Linked DNA regions of Lentisphaera araneosa HTCC2155. The protein of the gene in region 1 interacts with the protein of each later gene in a pairwise test. Links are inferred from orthologs where the notes say so. Each region holds a gene or a part of one and is shown in the gene's direction. Other genes may lie near its edges. The genes, in order: LNTAR_RS03190 and LNTAR_RS10390.

Evidence for each region.
Region 2: the proteins of LNTAR_RS03190 (region 1) and LNTAR_RS10390 interact in binary tests that used the Escherichia coli proteins (3 or more experiments, as listed by UniProt). The link is inferred for Lentisphaera araneosa HTCC2155 from one-to-one orthologs.

The regions. Positions count from the first base shown.
Region 1 is NZ_ABCK01000003.1:65,829-80,312, forward strand. The notes cover bases 1-2,900. They hold LNTAR_RS03190 (ABC-F family ATP-binding cassette domain-containing protein), read left to right. Parts: upstream 1-428; coding sequence 429-2,372; downstream 2,373-2,900. Other genes in these bases: prfA (peptide chain release factor 1), read left to right, coding at 1-407; LNTAR_RS03195 (AEC family transporter), read left to right, coding at 2,369-2,900. Outside these bases: more of LNTAR_RS03195, read left to right, coding at 2,901-3,322; LNTAR_RS03200 (NAD-dependent epimerase/dehydratase family protein), read right to left, coding at 3,323-4,282; LNTAR_RS03205 (Spx/MgsR family RNA polymerase-binding regulatory protein), read right to left, coding at 4,330-4,689; rpsP (30S ribosomal protein S16), read left to right, coding at 5,071-5,430; LNTAR_RS03215 (KH domain-containing protein), read left to right, coding at 5,430-5,747; tRNA (guanosine(37)-N1)-methyltransferase TrmD, read left to right, coding at 5,753-6,436; rplS (50S ribosomal protein L19), read left to right, coding at 6,447-6,779; LNTAR_RS03230 (ribonuclease HII), read left to right, coding at 6,809-7,438; bioA (adenosylmethionine--8-amino-7-oxononanoate transaminase), read left to right, coding at 7,425-8,750; LNTAR_RS28155 (hypothetical protein), read right to left, coding at 8,725-8,859; LNTAR_RS03240 (NAD-dependent epimerase/dehydratase family protein), read right to left, coding at 8,859-9,803; LNTAR_RS03245 (hypothetical protein), read right to left, coding at 9,817-10,728; pgsA (CDP-diacylglycerol--glycerol-3-phosphate 3-phosphatidyltransferase), read right to left, coding at 10,738-11,304; LNTAR_RS03255 (formyl transferase), read right to left, coding at 11,301-12,182; LNTAR_RS03260 (hypothetical protein), read left to right, coding at 12,302-12,865; and more genes. UniProt on the Escherichia coli protein: Genetic data indicate it may be involved in ribosome assembly or function.
Region 2 is NZ_ABCK01000008.1:153,334-168,280, reverse strand. The notes cover bases 3,886-7,248. They hold LNTAR_RS10390 (2-oxoglutarate dehydrogenase E1 component), read left to right. Parts: upstream 3,886-4,282; coding sequence 4,283-7,048; downstream 7,049-7,248. Other genes in these bases: odhB (2-oxoglutarate dehydrogenase complex dihydrolipoyllysine-residue succinyltransferase), read left to right, coding at 7,064-7,248; LNTAR_RS10395 (DEAD/DEAH box helicase), read right to left, coding at 3,886-4,137. Outside these bases: LNTAR_RS10420 (class I SAM-dependent methyltransferase), read right to left, coding at 1-273; LNTAR_RS10415 (DUF3010 family protein), read right to left, coding at 344-730; LNTAR_RS10410 (thioredoxin family protein), read right to left, coding at 737-1,312; LNTAR_RS10405 (NUDIX hydrolase), read right to left, coding at 1,314-1,832; LNTAR_RS10400 (NAD(+)/NADH kinase), read right to left, coding at 1,841-2,656; more of LNTAR_RS10395, read right to left, coding at 2,689-3,885; more of odhB, read left to right, coding at 7,249-8,311; lpdA (dihydrolipoyl dehydrogenase), read left to right, coding at 8,323-9,726; aat (leucyl/phenylalanyl-tRNA--protein transferase), read right to left, coding at 9,889-10,572; cobA (uroporphyrinogen-III C-methyltransferase), read right to left, coding at 10,553-11,935; LNTAR_RS10365 (hypothetical protein), read left to right, coding at 12,123-12,986; LNTAR_RS10360 (SixA phosphatase family protein), read left to right, coding at 12,989-13,453; dual-specificity RNA methyltransferase RlmN, read left to right, coding at 13,446-14,477; LNTAR_RS10350 (ThuA domain-containing protein), read right to left, coding at 14,528-14,947. UniProt on the Escherichia coli protein: E1 component of the 2-oxoglutarate dehydrogenase (OGDH) complex which catalyzes the decarboxylation of 2-oxoglutarate, the first step in the conversion of 2-oxoglutarate to succinyl-CoA and CO(2).

The DNA.
Region 1 (14,484 bases):
AATTTGATACCTATCGTTCTAGTGGTGCTGGTGGTCAGTGTGTAAACACAACTGACTCGGCTGTTCGCGTTACTCACATTCCTACCGGTTTAGCTTGTTACTCACAGCAGGAGCGTTCTCAGCACCAAAACAAAGAAATTGCTATGCAGTTACTACGTTCAAAATTACTTGATGAAAAAATTCGTCAAGAAAAGCAGAAGATGTCGGATGAACGCCGTGGCCAAATTGGTACGGGTGACCGTTCAGAGCGTATCCGCACTTACAATTACCCTCAGAGTCGTATTACTGATCACCGTTTTGGTGTGACAGTGCACAACCTTCCCGATGTGATGGCAGGGAAGTTTGCTGATGTGATGGATAAAATCCTCGCAATTGATGCTGAGCAACGCTTAGCTGAAGAAATGTAGTCGCGGTAACTAGAGAGTCTTATGTTTCGATTTGATAATATTCGTAAAGCCTATGCGGGACGCATGGTCTTGGATGACACTAGTTTTCACGTTCATCCAGGTGAGCGTGCTGGTTTAGTTGGCCCTAATGGCGCAGGTAAAAGTACGATTTTCCGTATCCTTACGGGGCAAGAAAGTTCTGATAAAGGTGATGTGAAACTTCGCAAGAATATTCGCATCGGTTGGTTGCGTCAGAATATTCCCGATGAATTGAAACATTTACCCCTTTTAGAATTCGCTTGTAAAGCGCGCCCGGATTTAGAGGCCATTCAAGAAAGAATTATTGAATTAGAAAAAGGTTTTTCTCAAGCAGCTGATCAGGATAAACTCTTGGCTCAAATTGGTGATCTTCAGCACGAGTTTGAAGCAGGTGGAGGTTACCTTATCGAAACGGCGGCTCGGACGTGCTTGTCTGGCCTAGGTTTTAGTGAAGCTGAATTAGAAAAACCTATTTGTGAATTTTCTGGTGGTTGGCAAATGCGTGCCGAGCTGGTGCGAGTGGTGATTTCTGATCCGGATTTACTCTTACTTGATGAGCCAACAAACTACCTTGACGTACCTGCAGTAGAATGGTTACGTGAGTTTATGGTGAACTTCCGAGGAACTTTATTGCTGATCTCGCATGACCGATACTTACTCAATGAATTGACTGATGTGACTTATGAAGTTTACGGAGGTCAGGTGACGCGTTACCCAGGTAATTATGATCAATACAAAAAGGTTCGCGATGAACGCATGGAGCGTTTGGAAGTTGAATCAGAAAAACTTGAGCGCAAAAAAGAGAAACTTGAGGGCTTCGTTAATCGCTTTAAAGCAAAAGCGAGTAAAGCCACACAGGCTAAAAGCCGCATGAAACAACTCGAAAAGCTTGAGAGCGTTGACACAATGGTGAAAGTATCGAGTGTGGATCTTCGTTTGGGTACACCGCCTGCGGGAAGTCCCGTTCCGGTTGAACTCGAAGATATGAGTAAGACTTACGATGGCGAGCGCTACATTTATCAAAATCTTTCTATGGCGATTCAAGATGGTGAAAAAATTGCTGTGGTTGGTTCTAATGGTATGGGTAAATCGACTTTGTTAAAGATTTTGGCTAATAAGCTTCCTATTGAAGAGGGTAAAGTGAGCTTTGGACATAAAACAACTATTGGTTATCATGCGCAAGAGCTAACTGAAAATTTTAGTAACTCCCTTAATTTGATCGAGCAATGTAAGTCATTTGCAGCTGACACGACTGAAGGTCGTTGCAGGCAGTTGCTCGGTAGTTTTGGTTTTCATGGGGATGATGTTTTTAAATTGACTGGCGTTTTATCTGGTGGAGAGAAAATTCGTCTTTCCCTTCTTAAACTTTTGCTAGCTCCGCAAAACCTTTTATTACTCGATGAGCCCACAACTCACTTGGATATTCAGGCAGTGGAGTCTTTGCAGGATGCCCTCAAAGAATTTCCAGGTACAGTTTGTTTTGTGAGTCACGATATTGAGTTTATCCGAGGCGTGGCCGATACGATTTTTGAAGTGACTCCCGAAGGTTTTAGAAAGTTTCATGGTGATTATGATTACTATATGTCGAAGATCAAGGATGAAGTGACTTTAGAGGAACAGCAAGAAAAATCGAAAGTTCAGGAATCATCTGGTTTAAATCGTAAAGAGCAGCGTCGTAAGGAAGCTGAAGAGCGTAAGAGCTTGAAGAAAAAACGTGGCCCTTTAGAGAAGCGTACACAAGCCCTTGAGAAACTCATTGCTGATTTAGAGGCAGAGGAATCGGCTTTGGTCGAAGAGTTTTATCAGGAGCCTCCTTCAGATCGGATGCAGGTAATGAATAATCGTTTAGATGAAATCTCTACAGAAAAAGAATCTGCTGAAGCAGAATGGGAAGAGAAGTTAGGCGAACTCGAGCTCGTTTTGGCTCAGATTGAGGAAGGGAGTTGAGCCCAGCGATCCATGCATCGCTCTTAGTCGTCGTTATTTCTGCAGCTGGTTTTATCGCTCATAGAAAAGAGGTCATTAAGCAAGGGCATAGTTCGAGCTTAACGAATTTACTGATAAAAGTTCTTATGCCAGCACTCATTTTTTCTTCTATCACACAAAATGAAAGTTTTTTGACTTCTAACTTGGTGTTCATGGCGCCGATCATGGGCTTTGCTTTTGTATCTATTAGCTTCATTGTGAGTTACATTTTTGCTAAGCTCTTTTTGCGAGGTAAAGATCTTAGTGATTCGGAGAATATCAGAAGTTTTGTCACTGCCTGCGGGATGCAAAATTATGGTTTCGTGGCCATTCCAGTTATTGTCACATTATTTCCCAATGAAAATCTAATTGGCCCTTTATTGATGCATAATGTTGGAGTCGAAATCGCTATGTGGACGGTTGCTTGTTCAACTTTGCGTGGGAATTTTGATAGAAAGTCCTTAGGACAGATTTTGAATATGCCCTTTATAACGGTAATTTTTTCTTTAATTGTCTTGTTTTCCGGTGTGTATAAGTATATACCCGCTTTTTTTGCGGATGCCGCGAAAGCAGTCGGTCAGACAGCGATACCCATTGGTCTGATTTTAGTGGGAGCGACTTTAAGTGAGCTTATTAAAGAAGGTCTATTTGAAGGGAAGACAAGCCGTGTAATCAAATTGTTGAGCTTAGGGCTGATTAACCGTCAAGTTTTACTTCCCCTCATTTGGTTTGCCTTGATCGCAATTATTCCCATGAGCGCGGAGTTAAAAAAGATTATGTATGTTCAGGCAGCAATGCCGGCAGCTTTCTTTACTATTGTCTTGGCGAAGCATTTCGGAGGCAACGTAAGAACGGTGGCCGGCGTTTCAGTGGCCTCTTTTATCTTGTCACCCATCTCAATCAGTATCTGGCTGAGTTTGGCGCCAAGTTAATTACTCTTCGCCGAAGCGGATTTGTTTGTAGAAGTAATTGTTGTGGTAGTCTGCCAAGGCGCGCTCGAGTGAGCGGTAGTTGTGGCGGAAGCCAGTCTTCTTGAGACGTTCCATATTGAGTCCAGCAGGAAGAATCTTGTAGTGCTGAGGGAGTTCAATACTAGGGTCGAGAAGGTGAGATTCTTTACCGCAGGCTTTAAGACAGAGCTTGGAGATTTGGCTCAAGGAAAATGAGGTGCCTGTGCCGGCGTTATACAGCCCATTGAGTTCGGGGTTGTCCATCAAGAACAGCAGGATTTCCACGGCGTCTTTCACATAGATCAAATCAATGACATAATCTTTGTCTTCATCTTCAGCCGTATAGACGGTTTTTCCATCATCAATCGCATTAAAGTTATTGGTGATGAGGCTAGGCATCTCTGTTTTGTGATATTCATTAGGGCCAAAGACGTGTGAGAATTTGAGGCCGCTGATACGATTGAGGATTTGGTTTTTGTGTGCCCACATATCAAACATCTGCTTTGAATAAGCGAGAGGTGTGGTGGGGCGAAGTTCTTCGATTTTTTCTTCACTATCATTTAGCGAGGCCTGGCCTTTGCCGTAAGTAATTGCGGAAGACGCATAAATAAAGCGAATATGTTTATTTAAGCAGTAGCTGGCTAGGGCCTGAGAAAACTTAAAATTACTCTCGGTTAAATAGGATTTATTTTTTTCTAAAGGGTCAGTACAGGCGCCAAGGTGAATCACGGAGGTGATGTTGTCTGGGAGTGCATCGCTACTCATTGCCTGAAGAAAGGAGTCTTTCTCTATGTAGTCAATATAACTAAGTGGGACGAGGTTGCGCCATTTTTCTGATTCGCCCAAGTGATCAACAATGAGGATGTTTGAACGATTTCGGCAGTTGAGTGCCCAGACAAGTGCGCTTCCAATAAAGCCTGCGCCGCCAGTTACTACAATCATAATGAACCTTTAGATAAATTGAGTTAGATTAATAAAGTCGCTGAGAACTAGAGAGAAAAGAATTCTTTCCAAGTTTCTTCTTTAAAAGCGACCATGGCTTTGTCGCCATCAATCACAAAGGGACGCTTAACGAGGTTGCCGTTGCCCATGAGTAAATCGAGTTGTTCGTCTAAAGAGAGCTCAGCAAGCTTTTTGCCGAGTCCTTGGGCGCGGTAGTCTTGGCCGGAAGTGTTAAAGAGTTTTTTGATGTTGCCGTCATAGGCATCGAGCATTTGGAGGAGTTCGTCTTTACTTGGTGCTTGCTCGCGAATGGGGATGGAATCATAGCTGATATTATTGGCTTCTAGAAACTTGATGGCTTTAACGCATGTGCCACAGCGTTTGTATTGATAGATTTTTACTGACATGGCTTAAGTTCTTTGTTAATTAAAGTGAATGAAACTAATTTACTCCCTCACTTGCTTCTTTATATAGAATGTGTGTAAAAAGTCGTGGTTTTTTGACTTTGATTTGAGCGTGAGTTTTAAGTGACTAGTTATTGTTGATGGGGGCCTAAAAGAGTCATGGAAAGGTCGTTTTCTTAAGTTGGTAATTGTTAGTGGCTTATAAATATTGACTTGCGCTGGATAAAAGCGATAAAGCTATTTGCGCTTTTTGCATCTTCGGTTACTTTACCCGTCTCCGAAATCCCTAGGGGTTAATAGGTGCTTTTGATTCTTAGTTTTCAATTAAAGCTAAGATAGGTATCTAAAAGAAAACAGCAGAAAGCTAAACAAGGAAATAAACATATGGTCAAAATCAGACTGACAAGAACGGGTAAGAAGAATGCCCCCAGTTACAGAATTGTTGTAATGGACGCTCGCGTTCGTCGTGACGGTGCTTACATTGAAAAACTCGGTCACTATGCGCCACTTCGTGATGAAGAAGTTGTGAATGTTGAAAGAGCAGAATATTGGATCGCCCGTGGTGCTCAACCTTCAAGCACAGTAAGTGACATTATTAGAAGAGCAAAAACTGGCGAAGCAACTCGCGGTCTGAAAGGCCAGAAAAAGAGTGAAGAGCCGAAAGCTGAAGTTAAAGAAGAAACTGCTGAAGCAGTAGAAGAAGTAGCAGAACAAGTAAAAGAGGCTGCTGAGGCGGCTGAGTAATGCTAAGTTTTCTCAAAAAACTTTTTGGTCTTGAGTCATCTAATGCTGGTGATTTTTACCCTCAGCCTGTAGGCGGAGATGAAGATTTGGTGCAATTGGTGAAATTCATGGTCGTACGTATGGTTGATGAGCCTGAAGCAGTTCAGGTTCGTGGCGAAAACAACGACAAAGGATTTCAGATTACTGTAAAGTGCAACCAATCGGATATCGGTAAAATCATTGGTAAAGCTGGTAAGAATATTCAAGCTTTACGTGCCCTAGTCAGCGGAGCTGGCGTTCGTGGTAGTCGTAGAGTGAGCGTTGAAATAGAGGATTAATCCCCATACTTCATATAGATATCATTACCTTATTTCCGGAAGTTTTTACTGAACCCATGTCGAGCTCCATTATTGGACGGGCAGTTGAAAGCGATTTAGTAAAAATTTCAATCCACAATTTGCGTGAGTATAGCACTGATAAACATCGCAGAGTGGATGACCGCCCTTACGGAGGTGGACCGGGAATGATTATGTCTTGTGAAACGATTTTTAGAGCTGTTGAAGATTTAAAAACGCCCACAAGTAAAGTTATCTACATGAGTCCAAGCGGTGAAGTGTTTAAGCAACGCCTAGCCGAAGAACTTGTTGAAGAAGAGCATTTGATACTTCTTTGCGGTCATTACGAAGGTGTTGACCAGCGAGTTTTGGATGGAATTATCGATAGAGAGATATCGATTGGAGATTATATACTCAGCAACGGAAATCTTGCTGCAATGGTTATAAGTGATGCAGTTATTCGTTTGATTCCAGGAGCCCTAGGCTGTAGCGAATCAGCAATTGACGAATCTTTTAACCAAGAAGATGGACTGTTGGAACATCCGCAGTACACAAGACCCGAAGAATTTAGACACATGCGTGTTCCAGAAGTTCTCTTATCTGGAAACCATAAAAAAATTAAAGAATGGCGTAGTGAGCAATCCTACCAGAAGACGCTGACTCGCCGACCTGATTTATTAAAGGAGAAATAAAGTGAATAAGATGCAACAAATTGCTCGCGAAAACGAGCGTACAGATCTTCCTGCATTCAATGTAGGCGATACTTTAAAAATTCAATACCGCATTGTTGATGGCAATAACAGCCGTTTGCAGGCGTTCCAAGGTAGCGTAATCGCTATTAAAAATAGTGGTAATAGCAAGACTTTTACACTTCGTCGTGTAACAGCTGGCCAAGGTGTAGAAAGAACTTTCCCTTTCAATTCACCTAACCTTGATTCTGTTTCAGTAGAAAGAAAAGGACGTGTTCGTCGTTCTAAACTTTACTACCTCAGAGAGAAGATTGGTAAGTCTGCACGTATCAAGGAAGCTAACTAGTAGCTTAGTCCTTGGACGAATTATTTACCATGCCGGAGCCGGATATGTTCTTTTTCGAAGAACATTACCGGCTTCTTGGTTTTCAGGCCATTGGGGGCGTCGACGAAGTCGGACGTGGGCCACTGGCAGGCCCTGTAGTGGCGGCCTGTTGTATAATTAGAGAAGGAGTAGTATTGCCCGAAGGGGTAGATGACTCAAAGAAGTTGAGCAGAAAAAAACGCCGACTTATTTACGATCAGCTACTAGAGGTAGAAGGTGTGAATTACGCCTTGGGAATCGTAGAAGCTGAAGAAATTGATGAAATAAATATTTTACAAGCCAGTCATTTGGCGATGCGAAAAGCAGTTAAAGCGATGAAGGTTAAGCCAGATTATCTATTGATTGATGGTTTGCCTGTCCCGGGTTTTGAGCAAGATAGCCGTAGTATTGTGAAAGGGGATTCCCGTTCGGTATCTATTGCAGCTGCGAGTATATTAGCGAAAGAATTTCGCGATGATTTAATGATTGAGTATTCAAAAAAGTATCCCGAATATGGTTTTGAAAAACACATGGGTTATGGAACCAAATTGCATATGGAAGCTTTGAAGAATTGCGGTCCTTGTCCACTTCATCGACGTTCCTTTGCTCCAGTGAGAAAGGCAGAAGATGAATTTAAGTGATTTACAGAAAAGAGATTTAAAGCATTTGTGGCATCCTTGTGCTCAGATGAAAGATTATGAGAGTTTTCCTCCCATGGAAATTGTTTCGGCTAAGGGAAGTTTACTTCAAACGGCAAATGACGGAGAAATGATTGATATCATTAGTTCATGGTGGTGTAAGAGCTTAGGGCATGGTCATGAAGATATTCAGCAGTCAGTGAAAAATCAGATGGACAAGTTTGAGCATGTAATTTTAGCAAATACCTCCAATGAACTCATAGTGAATCTATGTGAAAAAATGATTGCTTTAAATCCTGCTTATGATAAAGTTTTCTTTGCAGATAGCGGTTCAGATGGTGTTGAAGTGGCCGTTAAGATGTCCCTGCAATACCAACAGCAGAATGGGCAAGAGCAGCGTAAGAAATTCATGTCTTTACAGAATGCTTATCATGGCGAGACAATACTTACCTTAGCCTTGGGTGATTGTGGTCTTTATTCAGCTCCTTATGCAGCGTTGATGCCCGAAGTAAAAAAGATTTTAGATGTTCCCTATGTTACGGGACGAGTTGAAGACTTGGAAGAAGAAGATTTCTCAGAGCTGTTAAAGCCTCTTGAGGAATATGAAGACGAATTAGCGGGGATTGTTATAGAGCCGGTTCTTCAGGGAGCAGGTGGAATGTTGTTTTATCACCCGAGTTTCATAAAAGCCTTGCGCGAATGGACCAGTGAGCGAGGAGTTCACTTGATTGCAGATGAAATTCTAACTGGTATAGGGCGTTTAGGTAAGGCGCGTGCTTGTGAGTTCGCAAATGTAGTTCCAGACTTTTCGGTCTTTTCGAAGAGTATGACGGCTGGTTTTACTCCGATGAGTTGCGTTTTGACCACTAATGAAATTTTTGATGGTTTCTATGACGAATACGAGAGTGGCCGCGCTTTTATGCATTCGAATACCTATACAGGGAATGCGATTTCGGCTGCTGCTGCAGTCGCTGCTATTGATTATTATGAGAGGGAGCAAGTTTTTGCGAGAGTCGCAAAGGATTCTGCTTATATGCACCAGCTTTTTGAGGATGTGGCAAAAGACACAGGTGCACTGCTCAATGTGAGAAGTTGTGGCTTTGTAGCTGCCGCTGATTTAGATGTGAGCTTGAAGGGTTTAGATAAAAAGCGTTGTGGTTATAGCCTGTATAAAAAGGCTGTTAAGAAAGGCTTACTCCTAAGGCCGTTGGGGGATACGGTTTACTTCCTGCCACCGTTAAATACTTCAAATGAATTGCTTGCGAAATCCGCAGATATTATGAAAGAGCTTATTTTTGAGGAGCTTCGTTCTTAGCTTCATCTTTGGCGGGCTCCTTGCATTGCTCGTCTTGATCAGAGCAGCAGGGGCCGTTGTGGACTTGTTCGATCCAAGCTTCTATTTCTTCGGGGCTTAATTTTGACATTATTTGCTCTGTGAAGCGTACCAAGCAGCGGCTTTTCTGAGGCCATTAACGAGGTCGGTTTGAGGCTCATAGCCGAGGTATTTTTTGGCGCTCGAAATATCGGCTACATAATGAGTGACTTCACCAACGCGCGAAGGTTCAAAGCTGAGGTCGGCCTTTACGCCAAGTTCTTCTTGGAAAACGTCTGCAACAGTTCGCAGTGGATTGCCAGAGCCATGGGCGAGGTTGAAAGTTTTGTTTTGTACTTCGCCAGTAAGGATTTTATCGACACCAGAAGATATACCCGCAACACAGTCATCTACATAGGTGAAATCAAGGACTTTATCTTCACCATAAATAGTGATGGGTTCGCCATTTTTGATTTTCTCATAGAAGAGGGGGATGACACGTTCCATTCTTTCAATATCATTATCGTAGCGACCGTAGACGTTGCTAAAACGGTAGCAGATATAGGGTAGGCCGTAGCATTTTGAATAGGAGTAGAGAAAAGCCTCTCCAGATATTTTACTTGCTGAGTAAGGGCTTTCAGTCGTATGGAAACTTGCATCAGCCTCGTTGGTTATGTAGCGCTGGATATCGCCATAGACTTCACGAGTAGAGGAGTAGATGATAGGGATGTTGTTATTTCGACAGTATTCAATCATGTTGAAAGTCATCATGAAGTTATCTAAAGCTCGTGTTGGGTATTCGACTAATTCATGGACTTTGGCATTTGCCGCTAAGTGAATAACTAAATCTACTTTCCCGTAATCTAGGCAGCCGAGGCCGTCTGTGAAGTTGTCGTAACGGCTAGATAAATCTTGGTGGACTGTCGTGAGGTCATTTGTCCATGTGTTCTGTCGTTTATCAATACCAAAGATTTCGAAACCTTTGTCGATGAGATTGTAGGCTAGGTTTGTTCCGATTTGGCCACTAATACCAGTAATTAAAATTCGTTTCTTCAAAGTATGTCTCCGATTAAAATTCAAAGTCGTAGTATTTCGCACCAGGGTGCTTAGCTAAAGGTGAGTTCGATATGCTGATGTTTTTGGAAGACATGAGGTTTTCTAAGTCTACTAAAGGGAGTGCCTTTGGGGCGTAGTCAAATTCACTAGGGTTGAAGTCGATTTTAGGGTGCTTCCATTTATTAGCAGCGAGAATGTAGCCATTGTCTTGATAGATTCCGGCAGCAATTTCTTTGCGTTTAACGGGGAGCGCAATTTGAATGGCTTGCTTGCGAAGGCCTTCTACAAGTGTTGTTGTGGGCATCCACTTATTTCGATACATAGATATGCCGTATTTTACATAGATGCCTTTACGGATTTTGTCTTTTATTGCAGTAATTTGGTTTTTCTTTTTAAAATTATAGTCATGCTCAAGTCCATTGGCGTAGTTTTTGACAAGTTGAACAGCCTTTTCGGGAAAGAAGCGGGCGGTGTCTCTTCTGCTGATATCAATTACAGGGATTCTTTTGTTGCCAATCTTTAGCATGCCATAAGAGTCGACGCCGTAGAATTTGCCTTCAACTTTAGGGTTGCTGCCAAGGGATTTTGTCTTATAGATGGTGATTGTGTCTCCCTTCTTATAAGGAGCATAGTATTCTTGTGCTTCTGCTAAAAAATCCTTAGAGCTTTTTGCGTCATTTGATTTTGAATACTCCTTTTCAGCGGCAAGTACTACGAGTTTTTCTGTTTCAGCAATGCTTTGTGCTTTTGGGGCAGGCCAAATTATTTTGTGTTGAGCGGCGATCTTTTCAGTTGTGATTTGTTCTTTTAAAGCTGTGGCGGCGGCTTCTCTTGCCTGGGAAATGATTTCTTGGTTAGAGAGGACGGTTTGGTCTTGTGCTTGAAGGGCAAAGATACTGAAGAGTAGGCAAGGAAATAATTTCACAAAAGCTCCCTAAATATTTTTGTTGAATAGATTCTTGTTGTTGGTAAAGTACCTATAACCCGAAGTGAGGGTTATATATGCAGTAACAAGCATGAGGATGTTGATGAAAGTAGATAGGTTTTTGTTGTGGATGACTTGAGTGTTGCCTTTGATAGTCCAAAATAAAGCAATTATGCCAAGATAGGTGAACTGTAAAACAGTTTTTATTTTTCCAAATTTATCGGCTTGGATGATTATGTTTTTACTGGCGGCAATTTGCCTTAAGCCCGTTACTGCAAATTCACGTGTCACAATAATAATGGCAAACCAATCGGGTATTACGCTCTTTTTACACAAAACAAAAAATGCTGCAGCGACTAAGATTTTGTCAGCAAGGGGATCCATGAGCTTGCCGAAATCAGTGATGAGCTTGTGTTTTCTCGCAAGGTAACCATCTAGGAAGTCGGACAGTGCCGCAGTGATAGCAACAAGGAGGGCTGCCCAGCGAAAGAAGGCATTTGAGTCAAACTGAGCTAACACGACAAATACTAATGTTAAGCCGAAACGGCTCACTGTGATTTTGTTGGCGATATTCATTCTGCGAAAACAATTTCCTTTTGGTTTTGACTGTACTCAATATATTCAATGGGTAGATAATTGCCATTGGTATCAAGGTGGAGTTGGCCTTTTTCATCGATTGCAAAGCGTCCAGAAGCGAAATCATTGACTGATGGAGGGAATACAATCCAATCTCCATCAACTTTAAGGGCTTCTTGGTTTTCGTTTGCCATGTCACGAAGAGCGTCCTTTGCTTTGCCTTGGCGCTGTGCATAAATGGATTTGTATGACTCGAGATCTGTGTTTTTGAAATCTATGTCAACTTCAGGGGATAGGCCAATGATTGAGCCTTCGTCCATGCCTGCCCCTGAGCTGCTATAGGCACTGGCTACGATGACGGTAGTTCGCATGTGATCGAGATTGTTGATGACAGCAAGTTCGATGGGGATAGCATGTAGGCCAACTAGTAAGCGTTGCTTGTTGTCGTCGACCACTGTTAAGTCTCCCGGGTGCACGTTGAGGCATGGGAGTTTTTCTGTGATATTGCAAAGTGGAATGAATCCTGCGAAAATCGCAAATTCTAGAGGGAATTGTTCGAGTTTAGTGATTAGCCCTTTGGTCCAGGCTTCTCTGGCTATTCGTCCTTCTTCTGATGCAAGAGAGATGGTCTTGAGTCCAGCCTCTTTATAAAATGTGAAAATATCATGTTCTATAAGCGGGATATTGAACTGCTTTGCTATGTCACGAGCAGCGCATCTTTCGGGTCTATCGGTAACGATGCAGGAGGGGATGAAGTTGCAGTTTTCGGGGTCTTTTTGCCAAAACTCTAGGATTTTGACTGCATTGGTACCGGAACCACTGATAAAAATGGCTGTTCGAGCTTTGCCATTGGGAGGGATTTCGAAGAATTTTTTCATACAGGTCTTTGTGGAGCTTGATTTCAGATTTTATTTACAAGGATCAACACTATATTGAAATTGCATTTGCCTCAAGCAGGCAGGGAAAAATAAAGATTAAATTTAAGGTTCGTTTTTTCATGAGGAATTTATTAAAAGTTTCAACTATTTTCGTATTAGCACTCTTTTTTGTTCTACGCCCACAAGCTGAAGCAGCAATTGAGAATAAAGAAAGTGATGTGAGTACACTGATTGTTACAGGTTATTCATTGCATTCACGTTTGTTAGCAGATCTTTTGCAATTTCATACAAAGCAACCGGTGATTTTCATTACGAGTCCAAATGCTAAAGAAGTTTTATTTGTCCCAGCACAGAGGAAAGATGTGCCAGCTCAGAAGCCATTGAAGGTTTTGGCTGCTGAGTTTCATAATTTTGTCAACTTCGCACATCCAAAGCAAGTGGTGCTTTTGGGGGAAGAGAAATTCATTCCAAAGCACTATCGTGATGTACTCAACCCCAATATCAAAACATATGCATTGACGGATAAAGATTGGAAAATCATTGCGACTCAGTGTGAAGAGCTCTTCGGCATTAGTGGCCTTGCGGCTAAATTCCAAGCTGAACTTGATCGTTTAGCACGTGGTGGAGCCAATATTGGTACACAAGAAAGCCGTGAGCCTCAAATCGTTTTGCCAAAGAAGTAGCAAGCGAATTTGCACAATACATTCCACATCGCGCGTGGAGCTTTTTTAGAAAGCCTAAGAGATCCCGCAATTATAGTGATCTTTTTTGTTACGGCTTTAATTAATATTATTTTACCAGTAACAGCATTGTTTGTATTTAGAGAGCAGTTCCGCATGATTGTCGATAATTTCATGGCCACTATTTTATTGGGTGGTTTGATATTATCAGTTTTTAGTGCCGATCGTGTGATGGGCAAAGAAATTTCTCAAGGAACAGCGGGTTTTATTTTTTCTAAACCTGTAAGCCGTGTTGAATATGTCTTAGGTAAATTGTTAGGTGTAATGACTCTGATGGTATTTTACGGTTTCTGCAGTTCAATGGAACTGTTGATTTCTTTAAGGTGTGCAGGAGACCAGTTTAGACTTGAATGGGGAATTTACGCAATGCTTATTGTTGCGAGTTTAGTCCTTCCTTATTTAGGGGGAGCTTTACGCAATTTTCTAAAGGGTGGAAACTTTTGTCAATCTAGTATGCTGATATTGCTAGTTTCATTAATAGTAGCGACTAGCATTGCTCATTTCTTGCCAGGCCACTCAAAAGGAGAAGAAGGACTTAATGGGCAAGTGGCCATAGGTTTTATGATACTGAGTTTTGCTTTAGCATTAATGGGTAGTGTTGCGATAACAATGATGACCCGCTTACGAGTTACAGGAACCTTTATTATGATGTTTTTAGTTTTTTTAGGAGGCGCCACTGCGGATTACTTCTTTGGGATTGCAGCTGATAAAGGAAATGTTTTTGCTCGCCTCATGCATGTAATGCTGCCGAATTGGCAGTCTTTTTGGCAGGCTGAAGCTCTGGCAATTAAGATTAATATACCAACTGCCTATCTTATATGGTCTTTTATTTATATGTTGACTATGATTTGTTTCTTTTCATCATTGGCATGTTTTTTATTTCAAGGCAGAGAATTACATGGAGAAGCGAGTTAATGAATATAAATCTACATCATTTAGAGTTGTTCTATTATGTTGCTGAAGCAGAGGGAATTTCCAATGCAGTAAAAGTAATGCCTTACGCTATTCAACAACCCGCAATTAGTCAACAGATTGTGAGTTTGGAGAAGCATCTAGGGGTCAAGCTATTCGAAAGACGACCTTTTTGTTTAACAGATGCGGGTCGAGTTCTTATTGCGGTAGTGGCTCCGTTTATGGAAAAACTAGCTACAATAGAAGATGAATTGCGAGACCTAGATAAGCAACGTTTACGCTTGGGTTGTGCTTCGCTCATTGCTGAGCATTATATACCTCAGATTTTACCAGATTTAATGAAGAAATATCCTAAACTGATGCCCGTAATTAACGAGCTTGAAGGGCGCTCCCCATACAGAGACTTAATTAGTGGGGATCTAGATGTGGTGATTTCCTCAGAACCTTTGCCGAGAAGCAAAAAATTTAATAACGAGACTTTGCTTACTATTCCCTACAGAGTGATTGTTAAAAAAGAGAGTCCTTTGGTGCAAAATTTCCAATGGTCGGAGCAGTGTTTAGATTCAATGAGTTGGGTTGCTTTACAGGAAGATAGTTATAGTATGAACTTGCTCAAGCAAGAGATGAGGAAGCATGGTTGTGCCCCCGTA
Region 2 (14,947 bases), on another replicon or contig:
GCCAACAGTTTTTGCCATAGTTAATGCGTGATAGCCATTGCCACAACCCACATCCGCTACCACCATGCCGGGTTTGAGCTTGAGTTCGCGAAGCATTTCGGAGGTGTTTTCTTCTTTTTCTCGCTCCGTACGCGTCAGCCAATGAGCCGCATTGCAATGCATAGTCCAAGCAATTTGACGCCCCATGTAAACCTTGGGCTTTGAAGTATTGATTTTGTTTTCTGCGAAGACCGCAAAAGTAAAAAAAGTGAGAACTAAAAATAATTTATGCATTTTTTATACCTTCATTTAATTGAATGATGTTCCGCAAATGAAAGGGACTCTGTCCCTCTCGTACATAAAATCAAAGCGCTGACAACGCTGCTAAATAAGCCTGCTCTTGGTACTTTTTCATTGCTGGCAAAGTCTCAACTGATTTAGCTAAGCGATTGAGTTCAGGCCCACCAACTAAGTTAACAGAGACCAAGGCAGCCAATTGAATCAAGCCCTCAATTTTAAAGGAGCTCGCGCCACCCGCAAACTTGCCCTTCTCCAAACGCTTTTTAATGTTCACCACATCGGCATTACATTTCTCGAGCCAAGTTTTTAAATCATCAAAGAATTCCTTTACACTCGTCGCGCAATAAGGGTCTTCTAATTCAATCTTTGTTGCTTCTTTGATTTCGTCTGCCGAATCAAGCAAGACTAAAACACAAGTACTGCTCTTAATTTCGACACCTAAACTCTTCATCGACGCTTAAACCAAATCACAGGCTTCGATGGGCATCCAGTGATGATCTTTGCCATCCCACTTCACATTGCAGCCAATAGGGTTGGTTTGGGGTGTAGAAACTTCTTTACCTGCTTTGAGTTCCTCAAGGGTACGATCGAGATCAAAAATCGAGGGAGTTTGACCAACGCGAGGCTTATCGACGGCACGGCCTGTGTAGACCAGCTGGCGTTCTTTATTAAAAACGTAAAAATGCGGAGTTCGCAAAGCGCCATAGACTTTGGCCACTGCTTGACGCTCATCATGGAGGTAAGTCCATGGGAATTGATGTTCTTCCATGCGTGTGACCATGTGCTCAAAAGAATCTTCTGCGTAGGTATTCACTGAATTTGAGTTGATGCCAACAAAATCTGCTATGTCCGCAAAAGCCTCGGCGGTCTTGCGAGTGCTTTCATCCGAACCAATAACGTAAGGGCAATGATTACAAGTAAAAAAGATCACTAAGTAGTCTTTCTGAAAATCTTTGAGTGAATAAGTTTTGCCATCAGTTGCGGGGAGCGCAAAATCAATGGCTTCCTTGCCAATTTCGAGTGTAAATGCCATGTTATATCAATCCTTCTTTTTGTAAAAAATAAACGCCCACAAAGACTTTTAGATCTAGGGCACAACCTTGTGCTTGTTTCTTTTCAATAAATTCGTGTAGTTCTGCAAAGGGAACCAAATGAGTTATAATTTCTTCGTCATCAACACCGCCACCCTCGGACACTTTTTCGAGGTCCCAAGCAATGTAAAGATCATTGGCTTCGTCGCTCATTCCCGCCGATACGGGGCCGTGAACCACTTTTTTGAAATTTTTGGCGTAATAGCCCGTCTCTTCCTCTAGCTCTCTCTGAGCCGCTATAAAACTCTCTTCACCCTCATAATCACCGTCTCCAACGAGGCCTGCGGGCCATTCAATGACGGGTGCATTCATGGGAACGCGAAATTGTTCAATGAGGACTAATTCTTTTTTGTCCGTTACAGCCGCAATTACTGCGGCGGAAATATCATTGGGTCGAGTGACCCATTCCCAATTTCCCGTTTTTATATAATGTAAAAATTTGCCCTTATAGATTTCTTCCATGGTGAATCCTAATGGGTTAATCCGCGCTCTACGGCTTCGGCCAATTCACGACGTCTTGCTTCAAAATCAACTCCTGTACGGAAAGCTAAAGTGACTTCGTGATCGGTGGGTTCAATAATGATTTGGTCAATTTCTTTAGCTTCTTGCTCATAGCCATCAGCATAAGCATTAATTTTTCGACGCGAGGTACATTTGATAGTGATCTTTTGAGGAGAACATACGCTTGAAGGATAAGGTCCCGTTGCGACGCCCCCCACATACCAAGTACGTGTATCTAAGGGTAGAACAGCAGATGAGCCACGGGCATTAAGAGCAAAACCCGTCGTACCCTGAGGTGTCGAAACAAAGACGCCATTGCCTTTTACTGTACGATTACGAAAATGACTCAATTCACCGGTTATTTCGAAGGAAATAAAGTCGGCAATATTGCCCCCACAAAAAATATCGTTAAAGGCTAAATACGAGGTTTTGTCGCCCGCGGCATTATAAAAATGTCCTTTCATCAACTTTACACTGACGAGGTGAAGCTCTTCTTTAAATAAAGGAATTTGATGAGGCTGCTCAATTTGGTTCATCAAAAAACCAAGTGTACCACAATTGAGACCGAACAAAACTTTGCCACTATCGCAAGTAGTTCGTGCCGCACGAGTCATGCCGCCATCACCAGAGGCAACTAAATAAGCATTAGCTTTTGATTCATCGTCAGTGACAAGTCCCGCGTCAAAAAGATCTTCTTCAATCCAGCGTCGAACAAAGTTAGAGCGCTCAAAGCCGAGCTCTTTGGGATCGGGAAGTAAGGGGTAATAAATGAGTTTTTCTTTCATAAATTCTCTAATATTATTATCTTGGACTTAATTTACCTACGTTTTTGCGTTCTTCGCAATTCAAGCTTGAGAATATGGCCAGAAATCTTTGTTTTTTGCAATGTTGTGAGGACTCGGCTCGATTTTTCGCGAAGAACCCCGAGTAGTGTATGCTTCTCATTAACTTCGATATAGCCGATATCCGAGTCGTCCAAACCACAATTTTTTGCTAAGATCTTTTTGAGTAAGCCATTATTTAAACCCTGCTTTTTCCCACCATAAACAATGATGCGAGAGCAATCCCGAATATTCGCCTTCTTGCGCACGGAATCTTGTTTCTTTTTTGCCAATGGTTTTTGCGAGACTTGTTTCTCATCCATAATTTGATTGAAGCTCACGCGCAACATTTGACGTCCGGTGCGTTCTTCAAAGGATTTGATCGTTTTTTCTTTACGGCCATTATAAAAAGATATCACTAAACCACTTTTACCTGCACGAGCAGTACGGCCCGCACGGTGAACATAATCGGGGAAGTCATAGGGTAAATCGTAATTAACAACTAGCGGTAAGCCAGGAATATCGATCCCTCGTGAAGCTACGTCAGTTGCAACGAGTATTCGAACCTGTTTATCCCGAAAGAGCTTGAGTGCTTGGTTTCGAACATTTTTTTCCATCCCAGAATGAAGTGGGTGAACATCAAAGCCCATATCATCGAGCTTTTCAGCTACTTCATCAACGCGTTCCTTGTGATTACAAAACACAATGACTTGATCATTCTTATGCTTCTTCAGTAGTTTTTCTGTGAGCTTTAAATGATTTTCAGGATAAACCGAAACCGCCCATTCTTCTAAATTTTCTTCAGAGCCAATATTTGAACGGTCTTCAATAATCACGGGCTTCTTTAAAAGCGTCTTAGAAAAATTCTTTATATCATCTGTAAATGTAGCCGAACATAAAACTGTCTGCACTGATTTAGGCAGATCTTTTAAAATACTCGTTACGGCTTCTCTGAAACCCATATCAAAAAGGCGGTCGGCTTCATCGATCACAAGCATGTTTATACAATTGCTATTGAGCAAACCTTGTTCTTTAATATCTATCAAGCGCCCTGGAGTTGCCGAGATAACTTGCGCTCCATGCAAAGATTTCTTAACTCCCGATAATTTACCGCCACCAGTCACTTCCGCGACACGAAAATTTTCTAAGCCCTTGCCGAGTTTTATGAATTCCTGGGAGATTTGTTTACAGAGTTCTCTGCCTGGCGTGAGAATTAATACTTGTGGGTGCTGAACCTCAGCACGCAAATGCTGCAATGCGGGGATCGCAAAAGCCGCCGTTTTTCCCGTTCCAGTTTTAGCACGCACGAGAGCATCTTGGCCCTGTAAAATTATCTTTAATGATTTATTTTGGATCGGAGTTGGTTTTTTATACCCAGCTGTATAAATAGCACTAAGGATCGTTTTCTTTAGCCCCAAATCCTGAAACTGTACATTTTTGTTCATTTTTTAGCCTTCATGAAGAAAAGTCTTTACATTATTGTTATAAGCTTAAAAACATTTACATTTTTTATTGAGAATTTATGACATCTCTTTGATTTCTTAAATACCTGTTCCATTATAAGCAAGTTTATAAATTAATACCACATAAATACAACAAAAAAGACTAAATCACATGAGCAGCTCAAACGTCACGGACAACGCCAATCCGGCGTACATTGAAATGATGCTCCAAAAGTTCAAAACCGACCCAAATTCGGTGGACGCTTCTTGGCAGCAATTTTTTCAAGGTTATGAACTAGGTATAGACAAGCAAGAAACTCTCGAAGCCACCTCTTATGTAGAAAAGGAAGTCAAGATCATGAAGTTGATCAATGCTTACCGTTCTCGAGGTCACCTCATTTCAAAAACGAATCCGATCCGTCCTAGGCGTCTTCACCAAGCTGACTTAACTCTAGACTATTTTGGTCTAGATGAAGCTGATTTAGAAGAAGAATTTGATGTAGGCCACGAAATCCGTCTCGGCCGAGCAAAACTTAAAGATATTATCTCTCACCTTGAAGACACCTACTGCTCTTCTATTGGTGTTGAATATCGCTATAGCCAAAGTTCTGAAATGCGCCAATGGCTCCATGAAAAAATGGAATCAAATGCCAATAAGCCCAACTTCAATAAAACACAAAAAATGAATATTCTCAAAAAACTTACACAAGGTGTAGGTTTCGAGAAATTCCTCGGTGTTAAATACGTTGGCCAAAAGCGTTTCTCTCTCGAAGGTCTAGAAGCTTTTATCCCCGCAATGACTGAACTCTTTAATCAAGGTTCACGCCTAGGCGTTCAAGAATTCGTTATGGGCATGGCACACCGTGGCCGCCTCAACGTTCTCGCTAATCTTTTTGAAAAAGAATACAAAGCTCTCTTCCAAGAGTTTGAAGGCCACGCCCTTCCCGACGACGTCGGTGGTGATGGCGATGTAAAATATCACATGGGTCACTCAGCTGATGTTGTGACGGAAGATGGTAACCCCTTGCACCTTTCACTAGCAGCCAACCCTTCTCACCTCGAAGCTGTTAATCCCGTTGTCCTTGGTCGCGTACGCGCCAAAATTGAAGAACTCTATGAAAATGACCCTAATAAAATTGTTCCTATTCTTGTTCATGGTGACGCAGCGATTTCTGGCCAAGGCATTATTTACGAAATCTGTAACATGGCTAATCTCGACGGCTATGGTACAGGCGGCACGGTCCACGTCGTTCTTAATAACCAAGTAGGCTTTACTGCAAACTACCGCGAGAGCCGTTCAAGCCTCTATTGTACAGACATCGCAAAAGTGCTTAACTCCCCAGTTTTCCACGTCAACGCAGATGATCCTGAAGCCGTTGTTCATGCCTGTACGACAGCTATTGAGCTTCGTCAAAAATTCGCTTGCGACGTTTACATCGATATCCTTGGTTATCGTCGTCATGGTCATAACGAAGGTGATGAACCTCGTTTCACTCAACCTCTCCTTTATAATGCCATCACAAAGCACCCAACCGTGCTCGACATGTACATTAAACGTCTTGTAAACGGTGGTGAAATTATCGAAAAAGAAGCTTCTGGCATCGTCAAAACATTTAACTCTCAGTTACAGGAAGCTCTCGATACGACTCGTGAACTTCAAGATAAAACGATCCAAGTTAACTTCCTTAAGAAGCAGTGGAGCGGTATTCGCAAAGCAACGCAAGCTGATTTTGAGAAATCACCAAAAACAGGTGTTAAAAAGACGACTCTCAACAAAATCGCTAAGGGTATAACAGATATCCCTGAAGATTTCAACATCCTCAGAAAATTACGTAAAATCATCGACCAACGTCGTCACGTCTACTTCGACAGCAACATAGTCGACTGGGGTATTGCCGAGCACTTAGCTTTTGGCTCACTCCTTCTCGAAGGTCACCCAGTTAGAATTTCTGGTCAAGACTCACGTCGTGGCACATTCTCACATCGTCACTCTTACTTAATTGACGAAAAAGATGAGATGGAATACGTTCCACTCAACTCCATTGATAAAGACCAAGCCAAGTACAAAGCCTATAACTCACACCTTTCTGAGTACGGTGTTTTAGGTTTTGAATACGGCTATGCTCACACACTACCAAGCTCGCTCACAGTATGGGAAGCTCAATTTGGTGATTTTGCCAATGGCGCTCAAGTCATTTACGACCAATTCATTTCCTCTGCAGAATCAAAATGGCAGCGTATGAATGGCTTAACTTGCTTCTTACCTCACGGTTACGAAGGCCAAGGCCCCGAGCACTCAAGTGCCCGCCTCGAACGCTTTTTATCCCTTGCAGCTGAAAACAATATGATTGTTGCAAACCCAACAACTCCTGCTAACCTTTTCCACTTACTTAGACGTCAGCTTAAAGCAACTTATAGAATCCCTCTTATCGTCATGACTCCAAAGAGTCTTCTTCGTCACCCAAAAGTTGTTTCGCCAGTAAGCGATTTAACAAAAGGTGAATTCAAAGAAACGATTGATGACGATTCAGTAAAAGACGCGAAAAAAATCGAACGCCTCATCCTCTGTTCTGGTAAGATCTACTACGAACTTCTCGACGAGAAAGAAAAACAAGGCCTCGAAAACGTCGCCATCGTCCGTATTGAACAGTTTTATCCTACGCCAAAAGACCAAGACACCGCACTTCACAAAAAGTACGGCCACTGTAAAGATTGGTATTGGGTTCAAGAAGAACCGCAAAATATGGGTGGCTGGTATTACATGAGAGCGCGTTTGGATCACCTACGCCACGACATGAAGTTCATCTCCCGCAAAAAGAGTGCGAGTCCTGCAAATGGTCTCATGAAGCGCGAAATTGCCTTCCAGGAAAAAATTATTAAAGGGGCTTTCGAAGGCCTCAGCAGCAAAAAATAAGCAAGGATTTTTGAAATGAGTATTGAAATTATCGTTCCGGCCGCTGGCGAATCAGTAACAGAAGCCGATATCGCTCGCTGGTTCAAAGAAGATGGTGAATTCCTCGAGCTTGATGAACCAATGGTAGAGCTCGAAACTGACAAAGCATCTTTAACAATTACAGCTCCTGCAGCTGGTACACTTCACATTAAAGTTGAAGAAGATGAAACTGTTCAAGTTGGTGAAGTTATCGCTGTATTAGAAGAAGGTGTAGGCTCTGCTGCTGAAAGCACAGCAGAAGTGGAAGAAACAGAGGAAGAAGTCGAAGCCGCTCCAAGCGTTGACATGGCTTCTCCTGCTGCCCGTAAACTTATTGCCGAAAACAATATTAGTGCCCAAGATGTTGTGGCTACTGGTAAAGATGGCCGCATCACTAAAGAAGACGTTATTCAGCATTTAGCTGCTCGTGAAAAAGTTCTCAATATCCCAAGTTCAATTCCGAATGTTCAAGATGTTGCTAACAAGAATGCTAGTCCTGCACCAGTACCTGCTGTGGCACCCACTCCAGCTACTGCTCCGGAAGCTCGCGGAACACGCACAGAAAAAATGTCTCGTCTTAGACGTACGATTGCTCAGCGCCTTGTTGATGCTCAACAAGAAGCCGCTATCCTTTCAACTTTCAACGAAATTGATATGTCTGCTGTCATGAATTTGCGTAAGCAGCACAAAGATGAGTTTAAAGACAAGCACGAAATCGGACTTGGTTTCATGTCTTTCTTCACAAAAGCAACTGCGATTGCTCTTAAAGAATTCCCGATCATGAATGCACAAGTTGACGGCAACTCCATCATCTATCACGACTTCGTTGACATGGGTATTGCCGTATCAACTCCGAAAGGTCTTGTGGTTCCAGTGATTCGTGATTGTGATCAACTCAACTTCAGCGGTATAGAAAGAAAGATTCGTGAGCTCGCACTCAAGGGTCGCGACATGGACCTCACCCCAGAAGAAATGACTGGCGGTACTTTCACTATCACCAACGGTGGCACTTTTGGATCTATGCTTTCAACGCCAATTTTAAACCGTCCCCAAAGCGCTATCCTCGGTATGCACAATATTGTAGAACGTCCTGTGGCAGTTAATGGCCAAGTTGAAGTTCGTCCTATCATGTACCTCGCTGTCAGTTATGATCACCGTATCATTGATGGCTCTGATGCTGTACGTTTTCTCGTGAAGATCAAGACTCTTCTCGAAGATCCGACTCGCATGCTCTTAGAACTCTAGGATCTGAACTCATGGAAAAATTTGATTTAATCGTTATTGGTGGTGGCCCTGGTGGCTACGTAGCTGCGATTCGTGGCGCTCAAATGGGCATGAAAGTCGCTTGCGTAGAGAAATACTCGACACTCGGCGGCACTTGCCTTAACGTGGGTTGCATCCCTTCAAAAGCTCTTCTCGATTCATCTGAGCACTTTCACCAAGCCAAAGAAAAGTTTGCTATACACGGCATTCAAACTGGCGACTTAAAAGTTGACTTCACTCAAATGATCAAAAGAAAGACTGACGTTGTATCTAATACAACTGAAGGCATCAACTATCTCTTTAGCAAAAACCAAATCACTCGTCTCGAAGGTCTAGGTTCATTTGTCGATGCTAATACAGTAAAAGTGACGGCACAAGACGGTTCAGAATCTCAGTACCAAGGTGACAAGTTCATTATTGCCACTGGCTCAAAGCCCGTTGACCTGCCTTTCATGCCCTGCGACAAAAAGCGTATCATCACTTCTACTGAAGCGCTCACACTTGAAAAACTTCCTGAATCAATGGTTGTTATTGGCGGTGGTGTTATTGGCCTCGAACTCGGTAGTGTTTACGCTCGTCTAGGAACTGAAGTCACTGTGGTTGAATTCATGGATCGCATTGTCCCTCCTATGGATAAAGAGCTCGGCAAAACTCTTCAACGTTCACTTAAAAAGCTTGGAATTAAATTCCACCTCTCTACGAAAGTGACAGGCGCTACCGTGAAAGGCGACAAAGTCACTGTAACGGCTGAAGACAAGAAGGGGAATGAACTCTCTTTTGAGACAGACCACGCACTCGTTTCTGTTGGCCGTAGACCTTTCACTGATGGACTCAATCTCGAAGCCGCTGGCGTTGAAGTTGGTGAACGCGGATTTATCCCCGTCAACAATCACGGACAAACATCGGCAGCACACATCTTCGCTATTGGCGATGTCATTGGTGGCGCTATGTTAGCTCACAAAGCGGAAGAAGAAGGCGTTTGCGCAGTTGAATTCATGAATGGCGAAATGCCGCACATGGATCACGATCTCATTCCTGGTGTTGTTTACACTTGGCCTGAAGTGGCAAGCGTAGGCAAAACTGAGGAACAGCTTAAAGAAGCTGGGATCAAATATAAAACGGGTAAATTCCCTTTCCGTGCTTCTGGCCGCGCTCGTGCCTCAGAAGAATCAGAAGGCTTTGTCAAAGTCCTCGCCGATGCGGAAACCGATAGAATTTTAGGCGTTCATATGATTGGCCCACGTTGTGCCGATCTAATTGCCGAAGCGGTTCTTGCGATGGAATACCGGGCTTCTGCTGAGGATATTGGTCGAGTTTGTCACGCTCACCCGACTTATACAGAATCTTTTAAAGAAGCTGCTTTAATGGCGACGGAAAATCGTCCGATACATATTTAAGTTAAGTGTTTGTTAAACTTGATTAAATTTATCAAGTTTAACTTGTCATAACACTAAGAGCCTTTATTATAGAATCTCATATGCGAACTCCATTGATCGCGTTTGTTTAGGTATGGGCTAAAGATCAGGAACCTTTGATTTTTAGTCCTTTTTTATTAGAGCTCAAAGATAGATATCCTGGGGAGAGTACTTTTTCCAGGATTCATTTTTTTTAGGCTTACTCAAAGCCTCTTTGAGCAGATCCATATAATCATCACGTGGGATATCTTTTCCCCCAAGACTCAATAAATGATCATTATTGATTTGGCAATCCAGCAAATCGAAAGCCCATTTTTGCGATTGTCGCACAAGGTAGTGAAAGGCAACTTTCGAGGCATCCGTCACAGTGTGAAACATGGATTCCCCAAAAAAAGCTTGTCCAATTGATAAGCCGTAGAGGCCACCGACTAACTGCCCATCTTGATAAGTTTCTATACTATGAGCAAGCCCCATCTCATGGAGCTTGGTATAGGACTCAATAAAATCTTCCGAAATCCAGGTATCATCACGCAAAGCTGCACAGCATCGAATCACTCCACCGAAAGCAGAGTCGTACTTCACTTCAAACTCACCCTTTTTAATACGGCGTAATAAAGATTTTGAAGGTCTGTAATTCTCCAAATCCAAAACCATGCGAGGATCGGGGCTGTACCACATGGGTGGCTCGTCGTGCCAAGGGAATATTCCAGACTGATAAGCAAGAATGAGCCGTTGGGGGTCTAAATCTCCGCCCACAGCCAACAGCCCATTTTCATCCGCGTAATCTACGGGAGGAAAACTGAGTTCTTCATTGAGGAGAAAGAGCATCCAAGTACTTCCGAGATAAATACTGACGCAAGCTCTCACCCACAAGACTCGAGTTTTCTGTCACTTGTGCCTGCTGACCATAAAGACATTCAAAACTCACCGAGACCTCCTCATTTAAGCAGAGGTAAGTCACTTCATCATGAAGCTCTTTATACATACCCTGAAAAGCATAAACCGCACGTGCATCTAAAAAGATCACATCATCGTATTCTGGGAAACGCAAATCACTATCTTGATAAAGATCTAGATTGGGAATATAAACGGGCTTGGCTCCAGCATAGCGCAAGAATTTTTCTTCTTGCTGCCATGCACTCTCGCTACCACCACAAACAATAACGCGACGCCCCAAGAGAGGGGAATAAGTCGGGAAGCTTTTTATTCCTGCTGTATCACCAAACACCACAAGACCTGGAGGGCGTAAATTATTTTCTTCTGCGAGCTCCGCAATTGTGTTGAGCTGACCGCGTAACTCTTGACAATCACTACGGCCCAAGTTCATCGCGAGCATGGCGGGCAAATCTTCGGGATAGCCTGCTTCGAGTAATTGTGAACAGATTTTTTTAATGGATAAAATCCCCATGTAAATCACTAAAGTCGCGCGATCAAAATGCATAAGCTGATTGAGGCCTCCACCCGCCTGACGCGCGGTGGTCAAAATCACTCGATCGCTCACACCTCGTGAAGTTAAATAAGTTCCTGTACAAGGAGCCAAAGCCTGTGCTGCCGTAATTCCTGGGCTAATTGACCAAGACAATTCGTATTCTTGGAGGAAGTCAACTTCATCTTGAATTCGACCCAAGATACCTGCATCTCCGCCCTTCAAGCGCAAAACTTTGTGACCATCGCGAACGGCATTGAAAATTAATTCATTAATTTTACCTTGATCAAAGGAGGTTGAATCACCGCGCTTACCAACATACTTTCTTTCAGTTTCAGGACCAATGTGATTGAGAATTTGAGGATTTACTAAGGCATCGTAGAAACAGACATCACAATTTTTTAGGTAATTCAAGCCTTCCACAGTAATCCATTCCGGCTCACCAGGACCCGCACCAACGAAACTAACGGGAAAAGAGAAAGCTTTTCGTAAATTGACAAAGCCTTGATTTCCCTTCATGAAAACCACTGTGGCTTCTTCGTGAATGAAATAGTCATAAGTCGCCTCTACCGAACCAGGAAAATCTTCTTTAGGCCAAACAAAAAAATCAATGCGTCCCGCGTTCAAATCACTTAGGGTAGTATGATAATCTTTAGGTTCAGTATTTTCTTGTAGGACAAACTCTGCTTTTGGCATAAGCTCAGCAAATTTCGCTACCAAGTCCTTAGCCAAATTCATGCAAAAAAAGTTGCCTGCGTAGTTCATAAAAATCTCTTCATATTAATAATCCATTGAGTATAAGCACTGAAGCGAATTATTCAAAGTTAAGCCTTGACTCTAAAGGTGACAGACAGAAGATGCCCACAAGAGTTTTAAGTTCGTCTTTACGCATTTAATTTATGAGTTACTTTCCAAAAACATTTTTACTTTTTATCAAATTTTAAGGACTCACATGAAATCATTTGTCATTGCTCTAATTGCAGGCGCAATCGGTGGCGTTGCCTACAGCCTTTTACCCGATGCATCTTGGGGCATTAGTCTTGCTAGTGTAATCACGGCTCTTGCAGCTTACTTTATCGTCAACCGCAAAATCAATTCAAAGCTCACTTTAATTGTCAATGCAACGCAAGACCACATTCAGTCAACGCAAGACAAAGTTCGCAAGAAAATGAACGGCATGCAAAACAAGCCCGGACTCAATCAAGCGGCGGCTCAAAAGACACTTGAAGCAATGCAAAAAGAAGGCATTGAAGAAGCTATTAAAATGCTCGACCCCGCCGAAGAACTTTTCTCTTGGAGTATCCTTGCTAGAAAACAAGTCAGCACTTTCAAGTACCAGCTCTACTTCAGCCTCAAACAATTTGATAAAGCTGATAAACTCGAAAATGACCTGCTGCTTTTCGATCCACAACTTGTGGCTATGAGAATGGCTCGTGAGTGGATGCGCACACCTTTCAACAAGAAGTCGAGCCCTAAAGAAATTGAAGGCTCTCAAATTGCAAAGTTATTCAAAAAAGGCACTTCTCGTGCCAAAGGTACTACAGGTGCCTTCCTGTACAATACTTACGGCTGGATGCTATCTAAAGCCGACCAAAGTAAAATGGCACTCGAGCTCCTCACAAAAGGCCTCGACAAATGCGCTGACGAAGTGATCAAAAGCAACCTCGATGTCCTTCGCAATAACCAAGCATCAAAATTTTCTAATAAAGCTTATTCTGAGCGTTGGTACTCACTCCATTTAGAAACTCCTCCTCAAGCTAAACCACAGAAGCAAAAAATGCGCCGTGGCCGCAACCAAGGCTTTCAACCCTTCTAAGAATGCTTGAACTGATCATACTGCGCCACGCCCACGCAGGCGAGGCCCTGACTGATTTTGATCGTCCTTTACGGGGTAAAGGACGAGAAGAAGCTTTGCAAGTTGGCAAAGTTTTTGAAGAGAAAAACATTTTTCCCGATTATGCCCTAGTGAGCCCTGCTGCACGCACCATTGAAACCTACGACTTAGCGAGCCAAAACTGGCCCAACTGCCCTATCGTGCAACCTAGATCCATCTACAATGGCAGCTTAAACAGTTTACTTGAGGCTTTGAGCGAAATACCCGAAGGTGTTCAACGCGCCATCATTGTAGCGCATAACCCCGGCGTTAGCTTTTTAGCCGAAGAGCTCAACCAAGCCCATGACTACTTAGGCTTTAGCCCCGCTGACTGGTGCTATATGAGTCTCAACATAGAAAAATGGGAAGATATCCACCCAACTTGTGCCACCGTCATCAGCTATGCCTAGCCTCTACGACCATCAAGAGCTCGAGAGCTTTTTCAATAAACAGCAATTTCCCGAACGTAAACGCCGTAGTTTTCGTCGCCTATTCTTTAGAGAGTTTCTCGACCTAGACTCAGCCTTCGACAATCCTAAATTTGTCGAACTCGTCCGAGATCATTTTGAAATCCCCCAACTTAAAATCATCTCTCGCCAAGATTCAAAAATTGATGGTGCAAGTAAGCTGCTCGTACAAACTGAAGACGGCCTCAATATAGAGACCGTGATTCTTCGCATCGGCACGGGACGCACCTCACTCTGCATCTCTTCCCAAGCTGGATGCACAGAAAAATGCACTTTCTGCTCAACAGCGACTTTAGGCTTCAAACGAAACCTCACTTTAGCCGAGATCATTGGTCAGGTCATCTTAGCTGGAGAAATTCTTCGTAAAGAAGATCGCAAAGTTCGCAACATTGTCTTTATGGGCATGGGCGAACCCCTTCGCAATACCGACAACGTTTTAAAATCTCTCGAAATCATGCTTTCTTCAGCGTATATGGGATTAAGCTCAAAACGAGTGACTGTTTCGACTATTGGCATAACGGATAATATAACTAAGCTACGCCATAGTTTTCCAGAAGTGAATTTAGCGCTCTCGCTGCACGCTTCGAATGATCAGGTGCGCGACATCCTGATGCCCATCAATAAGACTTTCCCCATGGAGACAATCAAAGAGACCCTACTCTCTGCACAAGAACTGGCTTCGGGAGACCTTATGATTCAGTACCTGCTGATTAAAGACCTCAACGACAGTCCTGAACAAGCTCAGGAACTCGCTGCATTTTTAAAAGGTATCAACTGCATCATCAACCTCATCCCCTACAATGACTCTATGGGCATGGGCAATTGGAAGTGTTCCAGTGAAGAAAAAATGTCTGCCTTCCAAGACGTTTTACAGGAAAGCGATTTCCAAGTTACTCGTCGTCATTCACTCGGTCGTGACATCGATGCAGCCTGCGGCCAACTCGCCGCAAAAAACCAAAAAAAATAGGCAGCGAATGCTGCCTATAAATTAAAATCAATACGACTTAGAGCTTAAATCTATTTGAGGTAACCCACAGCTGCTTTACCATCTTTATCGAGTTTACCCGCACTCCAAAGAACTGCATAAGCCATCATTTTTTGATAGATAGCTTGTTCCATTGTAGAGTTATGATGACCAAGTGTCGTCCCAAACATTTTTAAACCTTCTTCTGTATGAGAAAAAATGCAATCTTCAGTAAAAGCCTTGCCCTTGAGAGTGGTACCTTTCGCCAATGATTTTGTTGTAGGATTTAGCTTTGTCTGATAAAGTTCACCTTCTTTCGTTTCCCAACCATCAACTCCAAGAGCTTTCATTACGGGATGAGTTTTATCTGTAACTTCAACTTTAATGGCTGATTTGTGATAATGACGAATACTATTCACACCACAGAGGCGATCCCATGCTTCACGTTTAGTTCTAAACCAAGTGTGGAATGA